2 regions of the Actinocorallia aurantiaca genome follow, and region 1 is predicted to be linked to the other one. Evidence: riboswitches for the same ligand, from Rfam matches in the RefSeq annotation. Region 1 holds a riboswitch; the other holds the start of a gene.
The links. A riboswitch is a leader RNA that binds a small molecule or an ion and turns the genes downstream of it on or off. The one in region 1 is predicted to bind cyclic di-AMP.
Positions count from the first base shown of each region.

Region 2: another riboswitch for cyclic di-AMP. It lies ahead of ABD327_RS04160 (C40 family peptidase); the one in region 1 lies ahead of ABD327_RS25520 (C40 family peptidase).

Region 1 is NZ_BAAATZ010000021.1:268,217-271,612, forward strand. It holds gene ABD327_RS25515 (CHAP domain-containing protein) at 1-782, opposite strand, end outside; cyclic di-AMP (ydaO/yuaA leader) riboswitch at 794-946, opposite strand; gene ABD327_RS25520 (C40 family peptidase) at 1,034-1,516, opposite strand; cyclic di-AMP (ydaO/yuaA leader) riboswitch at 1,603-1,800, opposite strand; gene ABD327_RS25525 (C40 family peptidase) at 2,191-3,156, opposite strand; gene ABD327_RS25530 (NYN domain-containing protein) at 3,322-3,396, opposite strand, start outside.
Region 2 is NZ_BAAATZ010000003.1:220,362-223,757, forward strand. It holds gene ABD327_RS04150 (LacI family DNA-binding transcriptional regulator) at 1-503, opposite strand, end outside; gene ABD327_RS04155 (LuxR C-terminal-related transcriptional regulator) at 877-1,107, shown strand; gene ABD327_RS04160 (C40 family peptidase) at 1,230-2,168, opposite strand; cyclic di-AMP (ydaO/yuaA leader) riboswitch at 2,171-2,315, opposite strand; gene ABD327_RS04165 (amino-acid N-acetyltransferase) at 2,445-2,957, shown strand; gene ABD327_RS04170 (RDD family protein) at 3,178-3,396, shown strand, end outside.

The DNA.
Region 1 (3,396 bases):
GGGTAGCCGTAGCCCACGATCTGGGAGGCCTTGCGGTCGCGCTCCAGGACCGCGTTGCCGGTGTTGCCTTCGATGGTCTTGACCGTTCCGCCCTTGACGTCGGTGACGATGCCGACGTGGACGATGCTGTCCAGGCTCTTCTTGCCCTGCCAGTTGAAGAAGACGATGGCGCCCTTCTTCGGGGTGGTGCCCCAGCGGTCCTGCTTCTTGAACCACTTGGCGTGCGCGATGGTCCAGGCGTCCTGTCCGACGGTGTCCTTGGTGCCGGTCTCCTCCGCGACCCAGGAGACGAACATGTTGCACCAGGCGGCCCTCAGGTAGGAGTTGCGGCTGCCGCCGTCGCGCTCGACGGTCTCGGCCGCGCGCGCGGTCTTGGAGTACCACTCCTGGAACTTGGTCTTGCCGGAGCCGTCCTCGCGGATGCCCAGCTGGGTCTTGGCCTTCTTGATGAAGTCGTCGGCGGAGGCGCTCTTGCCGACCTTCTTGCCGGTGTCGGACTTCTCGCTCTTCTCGGCGGACTCGTCGCGGCTCTCGGAGCTCTGCTCGGTCCGCTCGGCGGCGTCGGTGTTCTCGAAGGTCCCGCCGGTGGTCAGTCCGTCCAGGACCAGGCCGGTGTGCAGGGAGGCGGCGCTCACGGTGCCCTTGCCGGAGCCGCTCGTCTCGGGGAGGGTGTTGGCGTTCGCGGCGACCGCGAAGGTGCTGGCCAGGGTGGTTCCGGCGAGCAGACCGCCCGCGATCTTGGCGGTCAGGGAGACGTTCTTGCGGTGGTGACGACCGGTCATGTGCTGCTCAACTCCTGTTTCCATGCCGCCTACCGGGTTAGCTGACGGATTCGGGCCTGGAATAGCCCTACGACGGCTGGCCGTCGATTCACCCCGTGCCGGTCTGTGCGACCGGCGGTTGGTTCCCCGGCTCCGCTTCACAGCGGACTCGGCGGGAGGACGGTCCCCCGGAGGGGACCAGTCCCGCGTCTGACTTGTCGGATGGTCCTGCTGGGCGGCGGAGCGGAGGTTTCTCCGCCGCCGCGAGCCGCCTAGTAAGGCCGGACGGCTCCGTTGAAGCTCTGCTTGCGGTACTTGTCGAGAAGCACCTGTCGGACGTGGTCACCGGTGCGCGGCGCGTGGATCATGTAGACCTTCTTGCCGGTCACCTTGGAGACGATGCCCATGTGGCTGCGGCCGCCGTAGAAGAAGACCAGATCGCCAGGGGCGAGGTCCTTCCACTTGACCTTGTTGCCGACGCCGCTGTAGATGGCTCCGGTCGTGCGCGGCAGCTTCACGCCCGCCTTGCGGTAGACGTAGCCCGCCAACCCGGAGCAGTCGAAGGAGTTGGGGCCGGTCGCGCCGTACACGTACGGGCTGCCCTTCTTCTTCTTCGCCCACTTCAAAGCCTTCTGGGCGACCTGCTGGCGATGGGACCAGGACTTCTTCTTCTTGACCTTTTTGGTCTTCTGAACCGTCGTGGCGCTGACCGCCGCGGCTTCCGCGGGGGCCGGTACGGCCACTACGGGAGTCATGACTGCGGCTGCTGCGAGCAGGCCGGTGGCCAGCTGCTTACGACTTACAGAGGGCAGGCGGATGCCAAGATTGCGAGACAGGGGAATCTCCTTCTTCCTGACGCCTACCGGGTTAGCTGACGGGTTCGGACAGGAAGGTTCGTCCTACGGTCGGCTGCCTGACTGCGCAGCCTTCCGATTCACCCCGCCGAACACATGGCCCACACCCTTTGGGGGTGGTGCGGGGTGTGTTCGGATTGGGTCCCCGGCTCCGTGTGCGTACACGGACTCGGCGTTGCCTTCTCGGACGAGGGGACGCGATGGGGCCCCGGACGGAACCCCTGATGGCTCCGTTGATCGTCGGAAGGACGCGGATGGACTTGTGACGCCGACTCGAGAATCACTGTCCTACGCTTCACTGCGCGGCTCGGGTGTCTGCCACGACACCGGCTCTCGGATCAGTTGATCGGCTTAGATCACAGCATGGCGTCTGGAGAACGCCACCGGTTGGCAACGTTCGGATAACGTCGCGCTTCCATGAAGGTATCAAAGAAACCAGGAAAGGCAAATGCCCAGCAAAGTAAGGAAAGCCCAGGTGAAGCGGGCTTTAACGGCCGGGTGACACAGGTCTCACCGGTGGTGACAGGCCTCTGACCGGGGCATATCCGCCTGTTACAGGGGTGTTTCGGGGGGTTCTAGGGACGCCCGCCGCCCACGAAACGGCTGCGGTAGTAGCCCTCCGTGATGCTCACTACTTCCACGTTCTTCCCGGTGCGCGGGGCGTGGATCATCTTGCCGTCGCCCACGTACATGCCGACGTGGCCGAGGCCGCTGAAGAAGATGAGGTCACCCGGCTGGAGGTCCGCGTAGGAGACCCGCTTGGAGGAGGTCAAGGAGTACTGCGCCGCGGCGTTGTGCGGCAGGGAGACGCCCGCCGCACCCCATGCCCGCATCGTCAGGCCGGAGCAGTCGAAGCCGGTCGGGCCCGCGCCGCCGTAGATGTAGGGCTTCCCGAGCTGCTTGTAGGCGTACTCCAGGGCCGTCTTGGCCGAACCGGTGGCCGGGCCGCTGTAGTTGCCGCCCTGCGGGGTGGCCGTGGTGGAGGGGGTGTCCCCGCCCAGCCGCTGCACCAGCGAGCGCTGCTTGGTGATGGCCTTCTCGATGACGCTCTTCTGCTGCCTGAGGTCCTTGGCCTTGGCGTTGACCTTGTCGTAGGACTCCTGGGCGTGGCCCTTCTCGCGCTCCACCCGCTGGGCGGCGTAGAGGAAGTCCTTGATCTTGTCGCCCCGGTTCTGGGAGACGTGCGAGAAGATCGACACCTGGTCCAGCACGGTCTGCGGGTCGCCGGAGGACAACAGCGCCGAGACCTCGTTGACGTCACCGGTCTTGTAGGCGTCCGCGGCCATCTGCACCACGCCGCGCCGCGCGTTCTCGTAGGCGAGCGTCTCGCGCTTGGCGGACTTCTTCGCCGACTCCAGCTTCCGCTTGGCGACCTTGAGCTCGCCGTTGACCTTGTTGAACCTGTCGACGAGCTGCTCGACCTGCTGGTCGAGCTTCTCGAGCTTCTTCTGGGCGGCCGCCCGCGACGGCTCGGCGGGCAGCGCCTGAACGGCTCCGGGAATGCTCCAGGAGGCGGTGAGCACCAGGCAGACTGCGGCCATGCGGCGGATCTTCGGACGAGCACTGGCCACGGCGGGGGGCGACCCTTCTGGGAATTCTGTTGTCGCCGTTGACCTTAGTGAAGGCGGGGGTCTTCCTCAACCGAAACCCCTATAAATCACGCGTTTCTCAGAACCTTCACCGTCTTCGCAGGCACGGCCTCGAACTCAGAAACGTCCCAGCCGCTTGAGCAGCAGCGTCGCGGTGGCCGTCCGGCCCCCCGCGCGCCGCGCCGAGGCCGC
Region 2 (3,396 bases), on a different contig from region 1:
GCGAGCCTGCCGCCCTGGACGTGGTCGACGTTCACCGAGCACGCGCCCGTTCCCGGCATGCGCCGGTCGACCAGCGCCATCCGGACGTCCCGGGCGCGCAGCCGGGCGATGCGGTCGCGGTCCAGCGCGACGGGGGTGATGACGACGCCGGAGACGCCCTGCTGCTCCAGGAAGTCCAGCCGTCGCCGCTCCTTCTCCGGGCTGCCGTCGCTGGTGCACCAGATGAGGTCGTAGCCGCCGGCGTTCGAGGCGTCCTCGACCCCCCGTGCGAGGTCGGTGAAGTAGGGGTTGGAGATGTCCTCGACGATCACTCCGAGTGTTCGCCCCGAGCCCTTGCGCAGGGTCCGCGCCGCTTCGTTGCGGACGAAACCGAGTTCCTCGATGGCGGTGAGGACGCGGACCCGGGTGGCTTCGGCCACGACGTCTGGCCGGTTTAGGACATTCGAAACGGTCCCAACTGAAACTCCCGCGCGACGCGCAACCTCACGAATACTTGCTCGCATCAGTCCACTCCCCCCGAGTCGGGATGGGTTGTCGCAGGTTAACGGCTTTTCGTGGGTCGACGCGCCTCGGCGACGGCACGGGACGTGATTCAGGGGTCACTTTTCGCGCTCTCCGGGAGCTTGACGGTCCGGATCCGGCCGCCTAGCGTTCCGGATCGTAGGGAGCTTGAAACGATTCACGGACCGGAGAGGGGAAGGCTGCAACCGATGACCCTTCTCTCGAGCCGACGTTACTCAGCGTTCCCCGCGAATGGCATCCGAACGACGCATCGGCCGAGTCCGGCCACCGACGATCAGTAGTACTGGACCCATCGCCCGAAGCAGCGACGAGCTGCACCCCCGCGGTCAGCATCAGCGACGAGGGAGGAATGGAGTGGATCAGGGCACACTCGCGCGCCGGGCCTTCGACGAACCCCGGCTGAGCGAGGATGAACTGAAGTTGCTGGCTCAGATCGCCAGCGGCGTGACCGCCGACGTGGCGGCCCGGAAGCTCGAACTCAGCGCGCGCACCCTGCGTCGCCGGCTTCGGGCCATCTGCGACCGTCTCGACGTCAACACCCCCATCGAGGCCGTCGTGTGGGCGGCTCGCCGGCAACTCATCTAGCGACGACCGCGGAGCGGGTGAGCCGGAGACCCCGGTGAAGCCCGGCGAACGCCGCCGTCACAGGAACCTCCGGGTTCCCGTGACGGCGTTTCCGTTCTCCCGTGTCCCGTTCCGGAGCGCCCTCAGGCGACGCGTACGCCGCCCGCGAAGGGCCTCCCGCCGATCGGCGCGATTTTCACGACGTCGCCCGTCTGGGGGGCGTGCACCATCTGTCCGTCGCCGATGTAGAGGCCGACGTGGTGCAGGTCGCTGTAGAAGAAGACGAGGTCGCCCGGCTGCAGTTCGTCCCGGCCGACGTGGGCGCCGGCGTTCCACTGGCTTCCGGTGTAGTGCGGCAGGTTGATGCCGACCTGCGCGTAGGCCCACATGGTGAGCCCGGAGCAGTCGTAGCTGTTAGGCCCGTCCGCGCCCCAGACGTAGGGCTTGCCGAGCTGGGAGAGCGCCAGCCGCAGCGCTTCGGCGGCCTTGCCCGCCCCCGGCACCGGCGGGATGTCGACGATCTTCTTGGGATCCTTGCGGACGATTTTGTCGCGGATCTGGGTGTAGTCGTCCTTGAGCTTCTTCTGCCGGTCGGTCAGCTGGTTGTTGAGCTTGCGGACCTGTCCCGCCCGGTCGTCGGCCGCCTTCTTCGCGCGCTGCGCCGCCTGCATCGCCGAAAGCAGCTCCGTCACCTTGGTGCCGCTCTGGGAGGCGAAGTAGGTGAGCGTCGAGCTCTGGTCCAGGAACTCCTGGGGGTCGTCGGAGGTGGCGAGGATGAGCGCCTGGTCGGTGCCGCCCCTCATGTAGCTGTTGGCGGCCAGCCCGCTCACCTCCTGCGCTATGGCGTCCAGAGCCTTCTGCTGGCGCGAGGCGTTGTCCGAGGCGACCTTGGCCGCGCGTTCGGCCTGCTTCAGCTTGACCTTGAGTCCGTTGATCTGCTCGCTGACCTTTTCCAGTTCCTCGTGAACGGACTCGATCCGCTTCATCGGGTCGGGTTCGGCGTGCGCGATGCCCGGGACGGACACGGCGACGGCGGTGACACCGCAGATCAGGGCGAGCAGACGGTGGTGGGCGAGCTTCACGGTTTTCCTCTCCTCGGCCGCCTACCGGGTCAGCTTTCGGGTGGGGGCCGGAGCAGCCCCTCCGCGCCTTCGCGGTTGCACCCGGGGTCCTGCGCTGGTCCCCGGCTCCCTTCGCGCGGAGCGGTCGGGATGCGGCGGGTACAGCAGATGCGAACTGCTGTCGACACTCAGCGGAGGAGACTAACGAAGTCTGCCGTCCGTGCCAACCACGGCGACTGATTTCGCAGGTCGTTCCGGGTCCGTGAAGTCGCCCGTTGCCACTAGTCTCAAGGCTCTATGGAGTTGACGATCCGGCGGGCGCGCACGCCCGATGTCCGTGACATCCGGCGTCTCGTCGACACGTACGGCGGCCCCGGACGGCGTCTTCTCGAGAAGAGCACGGTGAACCTCTACGAGGACGTCCAGGAGTTCTGGGTCGCCGATGCCCCGCAACTGGGAGGGATCATCGGATGCGGTGCCCTCCATGTGATCTGGGAGGACCTCGCCGAGGTTCGCACCGTCGCAATCGATCCGGAATGCCGGGGCATGGGGATCGGCCACCAGATCGTCGGCCGACTTCTGTCCACTGCGCGAGAACTGGGTGTCCGGCGAGTTTTTTGCCTTACCTTCGAGGTGGAGTTCTTCGCGCGTCACGGTTTCCGAGAGATCCAGGGCACTCCGGTGTCGCATGCTGTCTATGAAGAGCTTCTGCGGTCCTATGACGACGGGGTCGCGGAGTTCCTCGACCTGGATCGGGTGAAGCCGAACACGCTGGGAAACACGCGGATGCTGCTCCGCTTGGAGGAATGACGACATCATGACCGAACCCCCCAACCCGTACGGCCCGCGTTCCGGTGGCGGATATGGCCCGCCCCCGCCCGCGCAAGGTCCTTACGGGGCTCCTCGCCCCCCGCAACAGCCCGGGTATGGTCCGCCCAGTCCGGGATATGACGGGCACTCGGGATATGGACCACCGAACTCTTCATATCCCGAACGAGAGGAAGCGCCCCGGCAGACTTATCAACCGCCCGTGCCCTCCGGTCCGCACCCGGCCGAGAACCTTCCGCTGGCGGCATTCAAGCAACGCGCACTGGCCCGGCTCATCGACGCCGGCCTGGTGTGGGTCGCCGGCTTCGCGCTGGTCTTCCCCATCGTTCTCGCCTCCATCGGCGTGAACAAGGAGGAGGACGGCGCCTGGTCGACTCCGGTCCTGTGGACGACATTCGTCGTGGTGGCGCTGCTGCCGTTC